DNA from 2 places in the Holdemania sp. 1001095H_141210_F2 genome. Region 1 is predicted to be linked to the other one. Evidence: a T-box and tRNA genes for the amino acid it is inferred to sense, from the RefSeq annotation. Region 1 holds a T-box; the other holds one or more tRNA genes.

The links. The T-box of region 1 lies ahead of alaS (alanine--tRNA ligase). A T-box ahead of a tRNA ligase gene usually reads a tRNA of that ligase, here a tRNA-Ala.
Region 2: it encodes a tRNA-Ala, which carries the amino acid that the T-box ahead of alaS (alanine--tRNA ligase) is inferred to sense. The anticodon was not compared.

Annotation. Positions count from the first base shown of each region.
Region 1 covers NZ_JADNPO010000004.1:56,843-64,800, forward strand. Annotated here, with positions in the region: gene mnmA (tRNA 2-thiouridine(34) synthase MnmA) at 1-745, shown strand, start outside; gene I2G61_RS03865 (CPBP family intramembrane glutamic endopeptidase) at 742-1,440, shown strand; gene I2G61_RS03870 (ATP-dependent RecD-like DNA helicase) at 1,457-3,646, shown strand; gene I2G61_RS03875 (hypothetical protein) at 3,698-3,853, shown strand; gene I2G61_RS03880 (AI-2E family transporter) at 3,880-4,947, shown strand; T-box leader at 4,922-5,125, shown strand; gene alaS (alanine--tRNA ligase) at 5,184-7,805, shown strand; gene I2G61_RS03890 (IreB family regulatory phosphoprotein) at 7,862-7,958, shown strand, end outside.
Region 2 covers NZ_JADNPO010000037.1:15,567-23,524, forward strand. Annotated here, with positions in the region: gene I2G61_RS14880 (glycoside hydrolase domain-containing protein) at 254-2,443, shown strand; gene I2G61_RS16820 (HAMP domain-containing sensor histidine kinase) at 3,024-3,371, opposite strand; tRNA gene I2G61_RS14890 (tRNA-Ala) at 3,918-3,993, opposite strand; tRNA gene I2G61_RS14895 (tRNA-Ile) at 4,012-4,088, opposite strand; gene I2G61_RS14900 (N-acetylmuramoyl-L-alanine amidase) at 4,249-4,938, opposite strand; gene I2G61_RS14905 (MATE family efflux transporter) at 4,968-6,278, opposite strand; gene I2G61_RS14910 (MerR family transcriptional regulator) at 6,340-7,134, shown strand; gene gpmA (2,3-diphosphoglycerate-dependent phosphoglycerate mutase) at 7,275-7,958, opposite strand, start outside.

The DNA.
Region 1 (7,958 bases):
TGCGCGTGTGCGGCACGAAGCAGACTTCAGCGGTTTATACAAGGCGCACGACCTGAATAAGGATCAGAGCTATTTCCTTTGCCAGGTTGCGTCCGATGCGCTGCGGCATACGTTGTTTCCGTTAGGCGAAATTGAAAAGCCGGAAGTGCGGCGGATCGCGAAGGAACTGCGGCTGTCGATCGCGGAGAAAAAGGATTCGACCGGAATCTGTTTTATCGGCGAGCGCAACTTTCGGGAATTTCTGAAGAACTACCTGCCGGCCAAATCCGGCAAGATCGTCGACGTGATCAGCCGCCGCGTCTTAGGCGACCATGAGGGCGTGCTGTATTACACTATCGGTCAGCGCAAAGGCTTGGGGATCGGCGGTGAGGGCGGACCGTGGTTTGTCGTCGGCAAGGACGTCGTCCATAACGAGCTGCTGGTGGCCAGCGGCGAAAGCAACGACTGGCTCTTAAGCGATACCTGTCTGGTCAGCGGCGTCAACTGGCTGGCCAGGACAAAACCGCAGGGCGCGCTGTCCTGCTGCGCGAAGTTCCGCTATCGTCAGAAGGATAATCCGGTGACGTTGGAATTTCTCGATGAAACGACTGTCAGACTGACCTATCCCCAACAGGTCGCTTCGGTGACCCCGGGGCAGCAGGCGGTCTTCTATCTGGGCGAGCAGTGCCTGGGCGGGGGCGTGATCGAGGAAGTCTGGCATCGCGGACAATCGCTGACGGACCGGATCCGCAGCTTTGAACCATGAACCGAGTCATGCTGTCAAAGCGCCGGGTGCAGGTCATCCTGTTCAATTATTTCGCGGGCTACCTGTTTCTTTATCCCCTGTTGATCGGGGTGCTTTTCCGGCTGTTTGCACCCTTAGAGATCCCCAATCTTGACCGGATGCTGGAAAATCTGGTCTATATCCTGGTTTTCGCGGTGACGGTCGGCGCAGCCTGGCCGCTGTTGAAGGAACACCTTGAGCGCTTTCGGCAAAACCGGCGGGCGATTGTCAAATCGACGCTGACGCGCTATGTTCAGATGTGGCTGGTGATGTATGGGATGAATCTGGCGATCATTCTGATCACCGGGCTGTCAAGCAGCCAGAATCAGGATACCGTCGTCCAGCAGCTGACCCAGTCGCCGCTGCAGATCATTCTGGTCACCTGTCTGTTTGCGCCGGTCGTCGAGGAAACCGTCTTCCGCGGGGCCGTCTTTACGCCGCTGCGCCAGCGGGGCAGCTTTCGCACCGCCGCGCTGGTCAGCGGGTTTCTGTTCGGTCTTCTGCATGTGTTCACGTCGTTGCTGAGCGGCAATTTCAGCGACGGGATCTTTATCCTCGTTTACGGCACGATGGGCTATCTGTTGTGCGCAGCCGAGGAAGAAAATCAGACGATCGTCAGTCCGCTGCTGATGCACGGGCTGAACAATCTGATCAGCGTGATGCTGATCCTGCTGTGAGAAAGGAATGAGGGAAATGAGTGAGGAACGCGACGTCATCCGCGGCAAACTGAAGCAGATCGTCTTCCGCAACGACGACAACGGCTACACTGTCGCTCGTTTTATCGTTGATGATCTGCAGCAGCGGCAGGTGACGATCACCGGGTATCTGCCGGTGTTCAGCGAGGATGCGCTGATGGAGTTAAGCGGCAGCTATGTCGATCATCCCCGCTATGGAATGCAGTTTCAGGTTGAGACCTTCCATCGCGTCATGCCGGACGACGAGGATTCCCTGATTCGTTTTCTGTCCGGTCCGTTATTTGAGGGCATCGGCAAAAAATATGCCGAAACGATTGTGGCGGCCCTTGGTAAAGACGCGATTCATCGGATTAAAAACGACCCAACTGTGCTGGACAGCGTGCCGAAAATGACGAGCAAGCGCCGGACAGCGATTCTGGAAGGGTTAAAAGAAAGCGACGACGATCTGGAAAATCTGATCCAGTTCTTTGTCGCTCATGGTCTGGGGATGCGCAACGTCATGAAGCTGGAGCGGATCTACGGTAAGGAAGCGGTTGAGAAAATCCAGGAAAATCCGTATCGGATGGTCGATGAGGTCGACGGCATCGGGTTTGCGACGGCGGACAAGGTCGCGATGTCGCTGGGCTTTGAGCTGGAGGATCCGCGCCGGCTGGAAGCGGCGATGGTGGCGCTGGTCGATCAGATGAACATGCAGAGCGGCGATACGTTTGTCAGCCGCGAAGGACTGGCGCATCAGATGAAACGTCAGTGCGCCGGTCTGACCTATGATTTTGACGAACTGCTGGAATCGCTGCTTTTACAAAGACGGTTAGTGGAAGAAGAAGGGCGGATCTATCATGTCGATCAATATGACGCGGAGGTCCAGATCGCGCAGTTTCTGACGCTGTTTCCGTTTGAAGAACTGGAACCGGTCGATCCCGAAACGCTGCAGTTTGAGCTGGATGCGCTGCAGGAAAAGCTGGCGATCACCTACGATCAAGCGCAGCTGGAGGCGATCCACACGTTTTTTGAACATGACGCGATGATCCTGACCGGCGGCCCGGGAACGGGCAAGACAACCGTTGTGCGGGCGTTGACCGCGTTGTTTAAAAAACTGTATCCGTACCAGCGGATCGCCTGCTGCGCCCCGACCGGACGGGCAGCGAAACGGCTGGCTGAGCTGACGGAAACCGATACGTTTACGATCCACAGTTTGTTGGGCTGGGATCTGGAATCGAATACGTTTACCAAGACGGAACAGGATCCGCTGATCGTCGATCTGTTGATCATCGACGAATTTTCCATGGTCGACAGCTGGCTGTTCGCGGCGCTGTGCAAAGCCTCGGTGCATGTCAAGAAGCTGTGCATCATCGGCGACGAGGATCAGCTGCCTTCGGTCCGCTGCGGCTGCGTCTTGAAGGATTTAATCACCTCCGAGCTGTTTCCGTTAGTCCGGCTGGAACGGATCTTCCGCCAGAGCGAGGGCAGCGACGTGATCACGCTGGCGCATCAGATCCGTCAGGGCCAGACGGAGGAACTGGACTGTCATGGCGACGTGGCGTTTTTCCCGGTCGGACTTTACGAGATCAAGGATCAGGTCATCAACGTCGTTCAGTCGGCGCTCAACAAGGGCTACGATATTCAGGACATTCAGGTGCTGGCCAGCAAATACAACGGACCGGCCGGGATCGACCGGCTGAACGCCGCTTTGCAGCAATGCCTGAATCCGCCGGAGAAGGGCAAGCGTGAATGGAAGGTGGGCTACCGCACCTTCCGCGAGGGCGACAAAATTTTACAATTAAAAAACCAGCCGGATGACGACGTCTACAATGGCGATATCGGCATGCTCGTGGAAATCGTTTACGCCAATGAGGACGAAGCCGGCAAAAACCGGCTGATCGTCGACTTCGAAGGAATTCTCGTTGAATACACCTCGGATAACCTGCTCAACATTTCGCACGCCTACTGCATTTCCGTGCATAAATCCCAGGGCAGCGAATATCCGATCGTCATCATGCCGGTCGTGCGTGATTATGGGATCATGCTTCAGCGGCGGCTGATCTATACCGGCGTCACCCGCGCTAAAAAATCACTGGTTCTCTTAGGCGAGAAGGACGCGTTGATCCGCGGGATTGCCAGCCAGGAACATCATTTGCGCTCAACGACGCTTACCCGGCGGATCGCGGCGATGCTGAATCCGGAATTTTAAGCATAAGTTTATCCGCTTGCGGACATACTAACACCAAAAGGAGTGGAACGTATGAAAAAATGGTTATTCGGTTTCATGGCCGGTATGGCTGCCGGCATGGTGGTCGCGTTTGCGAATGAAGATGAACTCGACGACGCTTATTACAAGGCCTGCAAATGTAAAAAGAAGCTGATCCGCAAAATGCACCAGATGGATCTTGAACACTAACCCCGTCGTTGCGGGGTTTCTCTTTTATGAAAGACCTGTTTGAACGAACGGATTGGAAACGCTGGCTGCAGCTGTTTGGCTGCGTGCTGATCGTGATGATCGTGCTCAGAATGTTAGGCTGGGATGTTGTGCTGATGGCCGTCTTCCATGCGCTGTCGCCGCTGTTGTTCTCCTGTCTGATCGTGTTTCTGTTTGAGCCGTTTGTCGAGAAACTGCCGTTTCCCCGGGGGATCAGCTGTTCGCTGGTGTACTTCGGTTTCCTCGGGCTGTTGGTTCTGGGCATCGGCATGATGGTGCCGTTAGTGATGGAGCAGGGGTCGCAGCTGCTGGGCGAAGCGGGCCGGTTAAGAGAACAGCTGGCGGCGACCGAGTTCTTTCACTGGGCCGGGCAGCTGGATTGGCATGGCGTATTCACGGCCGGCTATGAGGCGGCGATGAGCGCGACCCGCAGCGCCGTCGACCGGCTGTCGTTTTTCGGCGTCAGCTTTTTAGGTGCGTATTTCATTGCGCTGGACATGGAAGCCTTCGGGCGCATTCTCAAAAAACGGCTTCCGTCCTATCAGCACTGGCTGCTTTTCTACAAAACCAGCTCGCGCGTCGTCTACCACTATCTGCGCGGCTTGGCGCTGGATTTGTTGTTTTTAATGATCACCGTGTCGGTGCTGTTGTTGATCTTCAGCGTACCCAACGCCGTATTCTACGCGATCATGCTTGCGCTGTTCAATCTGATTCCCTATCTGGGCGCAACGGTCGGTCAGATCGTGATCCTGCTTGCGCAATATTTCGCAACCGGTCAGATCCCGTGGGTATTGGGTGTCTTGTTGTGGCTGATCCAGCAGATTGAAGCCAACTGGGTGCAGCCGCTGATCTTCAAAAAGGTCATGAACCTGCGGCCGGTTTATACGCTGATCGCGCTATTGGCCGGGGGTTGTTTCTTCGGCATGATCGGGATCATTCTGGCGCCGATCCTGGCCGCGATTGTACAGCTGGCCTACCGCAGCTATCTTTTCGCAAAATGCACGGAAACAGTTGGCACGTGGGAAACAGTGTGGTATAATTTCGATAGTTTTGAAAACGATGACGAAGAAGAGTAGATCAGGCTGTTCCATTGCAGAGAGAAAACGGCGGTGCAAGTTTTCATGGAATCTGATCGAAGCCGCTTCCGAGTTTGCCCAAAGCAACGTGTGCTCTGCGTTAAAGAGAAATGAGGGCATTTCTTTTGAAGAAAAGAAATGAATCAGGATGGTACCGCGTGAGTAAAGCGTTCCTGGAGTTTCAGGGCGCTTTTTATTTTGGCAGACGCATCAGACAAAGAAAGGAAGAAACAAACATGAAAGAATTAACAGGCAACCAGGTACGCCAGATGTTTCTGGACTACTTCCAATCCAAAGGTCACATGATTGAACCGGGAGCTTCGCTGATCCCGCATAACGATCCGACGCTGTTGTGGATCAATGCGGGCGTCGCGGCGCTGAAAAAATATTTCGACGGCAGCGAGAAGCCGGCCTGCAACCGGATCGCCAACGCGCAGAAGTCGATCCGCACCAACGATATCGAAAACGTTGGCAAGACTGCCCGGCATCATACGTTCTTTGAGATGCTCGGCAACTTCTCGATCGGCGATTACTTCAAAGCGGACGCGATCCCGTTCGCCTGGGAATTTTTAACCTCGCCAAAGTGGATCGGCTTTGACAAAAACAAGCTGTATGTCACTGTCTATCCGGACGATGAGGAAGCTTACCGCATCTGGACCGAGGTGTGCGGCGTCGATCCAAGCCATATCTTAAAAACCGAAGATAACTTCTGGGAGATCGGCGAAGGGCCGGGCGGACCGGACAGCGAGATTTTCTATGACCGCGGCGAAAAGTATGACCCGGAGGGGTTAGGCGAAAAGCTGTTCTTTGAAGAAATGGAGAACGACCGCTACATCGAAGTCTGGAACGTCGTGTTCAGTCAGTTTGACTGCCGGCCGGGAACGGACCGCAAGCTGTATAAAGAGCTGCCGCACAAGAACATTGATACCGGCATGGGACTGGAACGGTTAGTTTCGATCATCCAGGAAGGGGAAACGAACTTTGATACCGACCTGTTCCTGCCGATCATCCGCGCGGCGGAAAAGCTCGCCAAGCATCCGTATGAAGGTGAATATAAAATGGCGTACCGCGTCATTGCCGACCATATCCGCACCGTGACCTTCGCGCTGAGCGACGGCGCGATGTTCTCCAACGAGGGCCGCGGCTACGTGCTGCGCCGGGTGCTGCGCCGGGCGGTTCGCTACGGTATTAAATTAGGCATTAACGGCGCGTTTATGTACAAGCTGGTCGACGTCGTCGCCGACAACATGAAGGATTTTTATCCGTATCTGTTAGAAAAGTCGGAATTTGTCGCCAAGCTGGTTAAGAATGAGGAAGAAGCGTTCCACTCGACGCTGGCCAACGGTGAAAAGCTGCTCAATGAGGAGCTGGCCAAAGCCGAAGCGGCGAAAACCTTGAGCGGCGAGGTCGTCTTCAAGCTGTACGATACCTACGGCTTCCCGCTGGAGCTGACGAAAGAAATCGCCGGCGAGCGCGGTTATACGATCGACGAGGAAGGCTTTGAGGCGCAGATGGCGAAGCAGCGTGAACGTGCCCGGGCCGCGCGTGAAGACGCGCAGTCGATGGCCAGCCAGTCGGCGGATCTGATGGATTTCACGGCGCCGTTTGAATTCACGGGCTATGAAACAATGAGCGATACCGGAACGATCACCGGATTGTTTAAAAACGGCGTGCGCGTCGCGATACTGGAAGACGAGGGCGAGGTCATCCTCGACCGTTCCTGCTTCTACGCCGAAAGCGGCGGACAGGTGGCCGACGGCGGCACGATGCGCTGCGACGAAGCGGATTGCGAAGTGCTCGACGTCAAGAAAGCGCCGCACAAGCAGTTTATGCATCATGTGAAAGTCGTCGACGGCGTGCTGAAGGAAGGCATGAAGCTGCAGCTGCAGGTCGACGTCCAGCGCCGGATCCGCACGATGGCCAACCATTCCTGCGTCCATCTGATGCAGAGCGCGCTGAAGAAGATCGTCGGCAATCACATCGCCCAGGCCGGCTCTTATGTCTGCCAGGATTACGCGCGGTTCGACTTCACGCATTTTGAAAAGGTCAGCGATCAGCAGTTAAAGGAAGTCGAAGCGCTGGTCAACGAATTTGTCATGGCGAAATTTCCGGTCCATACCGAAGTCATGGCGATTGAAGAAGCCAAACATTCCGGCGCGATCGCGCTGTTTGATGAAAAATACGGCGATGAAGTCCGCGTCGTATCCATGGGCGAGGTTTCCAAGGAACTGTGCGCCGGCACGCATGTCCACAATACGCAGGATATCGGTGTGTTCAAAATCGTCAGCGAAGAAAGCATCGGCTCCGGCATTCGCCGGATCACCGCCAAGACTGGCTATGCGGCTTATCAGGAGTTTGTCAGCGAGCAGGACGTGTTAAAAACGATTGCCGCGCAGCTGAAGATGAACAGCCTTAACGGCGTCAGTGAAAAGGTTGCGGGCGTGCTGGAAGAAAACGCGGCGCTGAAAAAAGAAATCGGGCAGCTGAACCAGAAAATGATGGTCTTAAAAGCAGACGACATGGTCAATCATGCGGAAGCGGTCAACGGTCTGAATATCATTCTGGAAGAGGTTTCCGGACTTGACGGACAGGCGATGAAGAATCTGGCGGAAACGCTGCGCAATAAGTGTGAAAAATCTTTCATCTTCTTAGCCAATCCTTCGGAAGGCAAGGTCACCTATGTCTGCGCCTGCAGCAAGGAAGCGATCGCCAAGGGCATAAAAGCCGGAGATTTCGTGAAAATGGCGGCCCAGATGAGCCAGGGCAACGGCGGCGGCCGGCCGGACATGGCGCAGTCGGGCGGCAAGGATGGTTCCAAAGTGGACGAAGTCTTTGCGCTGATTCGCTCAAAACTTTGAAAATCCCTTTCCAATTTCCGCAGTTTACGCTAAAATGAATTCAAGGAGGGATATCCATGTCAAAACAAATTACCGAAACGATGTCTTTTAAGTCAGAGGAGATCCGCAGAGATAACATCAAGCAGGTGCTCCGGCTGACAAAAGAAGCGCTCG
Region 2 (7,958 bases), on a different contig from region 1:
AGATGCAACCCGCGCAGAAGAAAGCCGTTCTTATAACACCCGGCAATTTCTTTTCAAGCTCTGTTTTTTATACAGTGATCTGTTACTCGTTCTCCCCCTGGCGGCTCATGAATTTCTCTCACGTTGATCCCGCTTGAGCAGATCGGGAAGCTTCATAATTTAAGATAGGGTGCTCTGGATTTTATTGGTATAATAAAGTCAGAATCAAAAAGATTTCCGCTCTCCCGTTGGAAATTCAAGCGAAAGGAGACTTATGAAAAACAGATTACGCCGCTTTATGACGCTATGCTTCTCCCTTGCCTTGTTTGGGGCAAGCGCCGCCAGTTCTCAAAGAATACTGGCTGAAACCCCGACAGAACCGGATCGGACGATGGGCGCCGTCTTCGACACCCCTTACCGCCATACTCTGCAGTCGGATTATGCGGCGATCCGCCAATCCGATCTCAGCGAGTGGACGGACACCGTCTGGCAAAACGATGTGCTGGACGCTAAAGTCACGGTCTGGGCAGGCAGTCAGCCACTGGAGCAGGTGGAAATCCGCTGCGATGATTTCAGCAGCGGCAATCACCGCATCAGCGCGGAAAATGTTGATATCCGCTGGCTGCGGGAAACGCTCGCCAATATCGGCAGCGGGGATCCGGAAGCTCCCGTCATCGCTTATCCTGACGTGATCCATCAAGGCGAACCCGCGTCGATCGAAGCTCAGCAGCTCAAATCCGCCTGGATCTCGCTGACGATTCCCAGGGACACTGCCCCTGGCGTCTATACCGGGACGCTGAATGTCACTTCCGCCAATCATTCTCCCGTTCAGCTGACACTGACTTTTGAAGTTCTCGATCTGACCGCGCCGGACCCGCAGGCAGGAGCGACACAGGTTGAGCTGTGGCAGCATCCCTACACAACCGCCCGCTATTATGGGGTAACGCCGTTTAGCGACGCACATAAAAATTACCTGCTTGATCAGCTGCGGGAATATGCGCAGATGGGCGGGCGCGGCGTGATTGCCACGATAGTGGAAGAAGCCTGGAACCACCAGTCCTATGACAGTGATCCGTCGATGATTCACTGGACCCAAACTGCGGATGGAACTTTCAGTTTCGATTATACCGATTTTGATCAGTGGATCGAGCTGGCCATTCAGGCAGGCGTCCTCGATCCGCAGACCGGCCGGGGACAGATCAAAGCTTACAGCATCGCTCCCTGGGGCAACATTGTCACTGTTGTTGACGAAGCAAGCGGCACTTCCCGACGGCTGACGCTGACGCCCGGCAGCGATGACTGGCAGGCAGCCTGGACGGCGTTTCTGGAAGATTTCCTGCGGCACACGGTGGAAAAGGGTTGGTTTGATCTCACGTATATTTCGATGGACGAGCGGGAAATGGAAGTCCTGCAGCCCTGCGTCGAGCTGATAAAAGGGATCCGCAGCGAGGCTGGGAAATCCTTTAAAATCGCCTCGGCGATGAATTATTCCGACCTGGACGATGATGCGTTTCTGGATCGGATTGACGATATTTCCGTCAGTTTGATCAACGTCAAGGACAAGTCGGACGCGATGCGGAAGCTGGCCTTGCATCGTCAGGAACAGGGCTTGTTAACAACGCTCTACACCTGTACCGGACAATATCCCAGCGCCTACACAATCTCCGATATGGCCGACACCGCCTGGACGATGTGGTACACCATGAAGCAGGGAACCGACGGCTTCTTAAGGTGGTCATGGGACGGCTGGGTTGAGGATCCGCTGACCGATGTATCCTACCGCACATTTGAGCCGGGAGATCCGTGGTTGATTTATCCTGCGGAACGAGATTCAGTTGGCGATCATTTTTACGAATCGCCGCGGTATAAAATGTTGAAGCAGGGCATTCGGGATATCAACAAAGCCAAATTGCTTCAAAGCTTATCTGCGGAATCCGAAGCAGCCGTGGATCAGTTAGTTCAGTCGCTGAAACGGCCGAAGATGAAAATCGACCGCTATGGCAGCGCAACCTATGCCCGAAATTCTGATCGTGAGCTTGTCCAGAGCGAAGTGCTGCGAATGCGGAAAGGGATTGATGAGATCGCGAAGGCGTATCTGCAAGCGCGGGTTGTTCCGATTACCGGCATGGAATGCGGAGCGTCGATCATCCTGCGAGTTGGAAAAACCAGCGAAATTGCCATCGAACCATTTCCGTACAACGCCAATCCGGTGACCTGGCGATACCACAGCAACGACGAGACGATCGCCACCGTCGATGAAACCGGATTGATCAGCGCAAAGAACCCGGGAACCACAACAATTCTTGTGCAATGTGAGGAAAATGATCAGATCGAGAAAGAGATCTCGCTCATTGTCCTCGATCCTTCACAGGCTCCCCGCAAACGGACGTCGGTTTCCGCCGATCTGAAACTGCGGATACAGAAAATCCTTCAGGCCGCCGCAGCGGCAGAGAGCCATCCTTAATCGCATGGAAAACAAGAGGCTGGAAAGCTTTGATTTTGATCTTTTGCGTTCCAGCCTCAATTTCAGTTATAGCCTGCCTGGCATCAATCCACACTCTTCATAATTCTGCACACACAAACGATAGGAAAGATGGGGAAAACTTCTTCCGATTTTCAAATTTCCCATAATAATCTCCAATCCGTTTCACTATCCCCCATTTGGAAAGCGGCAGCTGTATAAAAAGCAAGGTAAAAGGCGGTTTCATCGGCTAACTCATAAAACACCAGCGCAAACATGTGAATTGAGAAATTTAATTCAAAAATAGATCAAACAAATCCCTGACCGGCGAGCTGGTTGAGATGGGTATCAGGGTAGTCCTTATTCTGCATTCTCCGGTGGGATTGGATTTGAAGCTGAGAAGGCAGAGTGATCATTAAAATTACAATCACGTAAATAAAGTAAAATGAAACCACAGAGGTTGCCTCCATAAATTCAGCTTTGGATGAAACTGGCTCTTACTTATAAAAAGTTTTGATGTCTTTCCCGGCATCTTTGTGATTTTGAGCGGAAGAACAAAATGGCCATGGAAATTTCCAAACAGTTATCCAGTCGATATGTTTGTTTCTATCTCATAAAGATTAGTTAAATTAACGATGATTTCAAAAGATTTCTTTGTAATCGTTACCCTTGGTTCTTCACAACCTAATTGCATCAATAATTTTCTGACGATATATAACCCTTGACCTGAATTACCATTACTTCTAGAAAAATCCCCTGAATAAAAACGATCAAAAATCCGCGTTGAATCCAGACTGGAATCTTCTTTGATCGAGTTTTGGATACTGATAATCAGCTGTTCATCGTTGAAAATTAAATTTATGTTCAGATTCCCAGCAGTTGAATGAACAGCGTTAACAATGAGATTTTGAAAAACTCGTGTTAGCGCCATTTTATCGGAAGCGATGAAAATTTCTTCTTCTATTAAATGAATTTCTGGAGTTATCTTAACTTTCCAGAAAATCAGTTAATATTTGACAAATTGCTTTGTCATCTTCTGCGATCAATATACGACTCATCTTTTTTGACCTCCGATTATTTAAAACATAACGTTTAAGCAGATGCTAATTTCGATGACAATGAAGTCCTTTCTGATCAAATGCAGCCTTTATTGAAAGATTTTATTTGTTGCTTCGACTCTTTCCAACCCTAACAGCTTAAATATGAAGCTAACAATAAAACTGCCGATATTGCTTTAATGGCCGTCCATCTCTGCTTGAAATCATGTTCATCTATGATCCGCAAACTCTATTTTCCTGATCAACTTTTATTTTTAAGTTTACTTCATTTCTAATCTTATTTATAAACAACGATCCCTATTCAACGAAGAACTGGCAGCCCTATCCTCAGCGTGCCTCACACAGGCTCTTTATAAGCTCCTTTATATACAAAAAAGGGATGCGCTACTTTTAGCGATATCCCAATAATCTCATTAACATGGTGGAGCATAACGGGATCGAACCGTTGACCTCCTGCGTGCAAAGCAGGCGCTCTCCCAGCTGAGCTAATACCCCATGTATATTTAAATTCGATGGTGGGCCTGAATGGACTTGAACCAACGACCTCACCCTTATCAGGGGTGCGCTCTAACCACCTGAGCTACAGGCCCAATTAACTGTTTCCCATCGAATGCTTAATAAATATACCACGGAGAAAATAAAGTGTCAACAACTTTTTAAAATTTTTTGTTTTTTTTACATACAATTTTTTTGCAAGACAAAATGCAGGCAGCCCCTTCCATTCAATTTCACAAAAGACAGGCAGACGCGCTATTCCAGAATCTTAACAAAATCGTCGATTCCCTGAAAAATCGCATACGCGATTTCATCCAGATGTTCCTCTTTTTGCAGCGCAGTCAAATCCTGACCGTTGGATAAAAATCCAATCTCGGCCAGAATTCCCAGCGATGTCGTCTGTTTCAAGATGAAGATATTTCCGGTTTTGGGCTGAAACTTGGAGTTCGTCACCGGCCGCAGCCGTTCCAGAACAGCGGCGGCCAGCTGATGCGAATTTTCATTGCCCTGCTGATAATACACCTCTGCGCCATGTACCCGGCTGTCCAGCGAGATGTTGCAATGAATGCTGACAAACAACGTGACCTGCGGCTGATTCATAATTTCAACCCGTCTTTTTAAATCCTCCCGCTTGACATTCTTCGCATCGGCGGGCGCCAGATCAACATCCTCCTCACGAATCATGATGACCTCCGCGCCTGCCCCCTCCAATAGCCGCTGCAATTTCTTCGCCGTCTTCAAATTAATCTCATCTTCGTCAATCGCCTGACTCCGTGCTCCCGGATCCTTTCCCCCATGTCCCGCATCGATCACGATTGTCATTCCGTTTAAACGCGTATCCGACATGACTGTGATCGCGCGGCTGAACGCCCGCATCACCAGAGCGGCGATCAACAGGACAATCAAGCTCCCTGTTGCCCAGCATTTTCGTTTTAATCGTTTCATCGCTTCATTGTATGAAAAAAGCAGCGGTTCTATGCCGCTGCCCCTGACTTCGCTTTGCTTAACAGAATAAAGCTCAAGACCAGACATCCGCCTTCGCTCACCGTCGGCGTCAGCCAGATTCCCAACGCTCCGAAAATCGACGACATCGCAAGCAGACTGATCAAAATTACGACAATCCCCCGGGCCAGCGACAAGGTCAGCGCCGCTTTCGGTTTCGCCAGCGCGACGAAGAATCCCGAAGTCAGCACATTATACCCCATAATCAGAAAACAAAAGGAATACAGGCGGAACGCCGCTACCGAACTGCCAAACAATGCCGTTTCCTGCGGCTGGATGAAAACCGAAACGATCTGCGGCGTAAAAATCCAGCAGCCGCCAAAGCACAGCGCCGAAGTCAGCGCGACCGCTGTCATGCCATAACGATAGACCAATTTGATCGTTTTCGAATCCTGCTGCCCCAGCGCATAGCTGACCAACGGCTGACATCCCTGCGCAATGCCCACAAACGCCATTAAGACCAGATTGTAAACATACGTCATGACCGTGTAGCTGACCACGCCCGAGGTTCCGATCACCGTCAGAATCTGATGATTAAACGCAAACACAATCACTCCGGCCGACAGTTCTGTAATGCAGTCGGCGATGCCGATCGGAACAATCCGCCGATACTGCGACAGCTCCAGCGAAAACCGGGTGAAATGAAAATGCGTTTTCCGGCTGAACAGGAAATGACTGAAAAAGACCAGGAAGGTCAGCAGCTGCGAGATCCCGGTCGCCCAGGCCGCTCCCGCCAGCCCCCAATGGAAGCCAAAGACAAACAATGCGTCAAGCACAATGTTCGTCACCGCGCCCAGCAGCACGCCGAAGGTGGATAACTGCGGAAAACCATCCGCCTTGATCAACACTTCAAACGAATAGGAAACGATGAAGAAAAAGCCAAAGCCGCCGATGATCCGGAGATATTCCGTTACATAGCTCAACGTATCGCTGCCCGCTCCCAGAAAGATCGCCAATGGTTTGGCGAAAAAGACACAGCATGCCGAGATCAACAACGCCAGGACCGACAGCACAGCCGTGTTCATCGTAAACAGCTCGTTCGCCCGCTCCGTTCGCCCCGCGCCTCGATGGATTGAAATCAACGTCGACGCGCCGATCGACAACAGCAGAGAAAAAGCAAACATGAAATTGATAAACGGCATCGCCAGATTGACAGCCGCCAACGCCGTTTCTCCTGCGTAGTTGGCAATAAAGATGCCGTCTACCATCGTATATAAATTAAATACCAGCATCGACGCCATCGACGGCAGGACAAAACGTATAAATTTTCGTTTTAAACTCATAATTTCTCCTTCCTGAACCAGTATAAACCTTGGTATAATACCAGAGTCAAGAGGTGAAGGAATGAAAAACCTGTATCAGATCCAGGAAATTTGCCGACTCTATCATATTGGAGCCGATTCCCTGCGCTATTACGAGAAAATCGGATTGATTCAGCCGCAGCGCAGCGCAGGCAATTACCGGCTGTATTCGCTCAGCGATATCTGGCGGCTGAACGTTATCCGCGATTTACTAAAGCTGGGATTCAGCACAGGACAGATTAAAACCTACCTGGATGCCCGTTCCGTAGCGACGACCCGCAGTCTGCTGGGCGAAAAAGAAGCCATTCTGCGGCAGAGAATCAAGGAGATGGAGAAAGACCTCCAGGATGTACAAAAGCGCCGCCAGAGCCTCGAGGTGGCGCTCAGCGAGCCGATGAATCAGGTTTGCCGGCGGACATTGGAAAAACGACGATGTCTGCTTCTCAAAGAAAAGATTGAGCGTGACGAGGATATTGATTTCCTGCTGACCAAACTTTCCGGACGGCTGGAGGAACAACTCTCCATTCTCGGCAACGGCGATACGGGTTCAATTCTGGAGCTGCAGCCTGACGGTTCAGTCCGCTGCACGTCCGTTTTCATCTGCACAGAGGATGAATCGTATGATTTCATTCTGGAAGCAGGCGATTATCTCACGCTGACCTATAGCGGGCGCTATGATACCCACGACGAGCATCTGCGTCTTTTACAAGAAACAATCGAGAAACAAAACCTGAAGCCAGCGGGAAATTTCCTTGAATTTTTACTGATCGACGTTCATGAAACCCAGCGTTACGAAGAATACGTAACCCAGCTTCAGGTGCGGGTCATTCCTGCCTGATCGCTTCCCTTAATTGAAAGGCACCCTTCTACTGCGAGGGTGCCTTTTAAATCATTGGGCTCAGAACTTTACGATTTCCAGAAATCGTTCCGGCATTTGTTAAACCTCAGATGAAATTCCAATCTGGATGACGAAATCGCTTATCCGGCGGCGGAAACCTTGCCCTGATTCAAGACAACATCCGCTTTCTTTTCCAACTCGTCTGCATCCGTTAAATAAGCATGACTGAGGACGTTAAACTCCGCGTCAAATTCATAGACCAGCGGCGCAGCAGTCGGGATCGTTACTTCCATGATTTTTTCCGCGCTCAGCTGATCAAAATAGTTGACCAGCGCTCTTAAAGAATTGCCATGCGCGACGATCAGCACTTTGTTTCCCGCCAGCATTTCCGGTTTGATCACAGCTTCAAAATAAGGGACGACGCGTTTGATCGTCGTTTCCAGACTTTCGCCATCCGGCAGCAGAGCCGGATCCACCCGCCGATACATCGTCTGCCTAAGCGCACTGCGCGGATCCCCGGCAGGCAGGACTGGCGGCAGGACGGCATATGCACGGCGCCACAGCTTCACCTGTTCCTCACCGTACTTCGCCGCTGTTTCCGCTTTATTCAACCCCTGCAGAGCGCCGTAATGCCGTTCATTCAATTTCCAGCTTTTGATCACCGGCAGCCAGCTGCGGTCCATCGCATCCAACATGTGATCCAGTGTATGAATGGCCCGCTTTAAAACTGACGTGTAACAGAGATCAAAATCAAATCCCTGATCTTTCAAAATCCGGCCAGCCTGTTCAGCTTCCCGACGTCCAGTTTCACTTAAATCGACGTC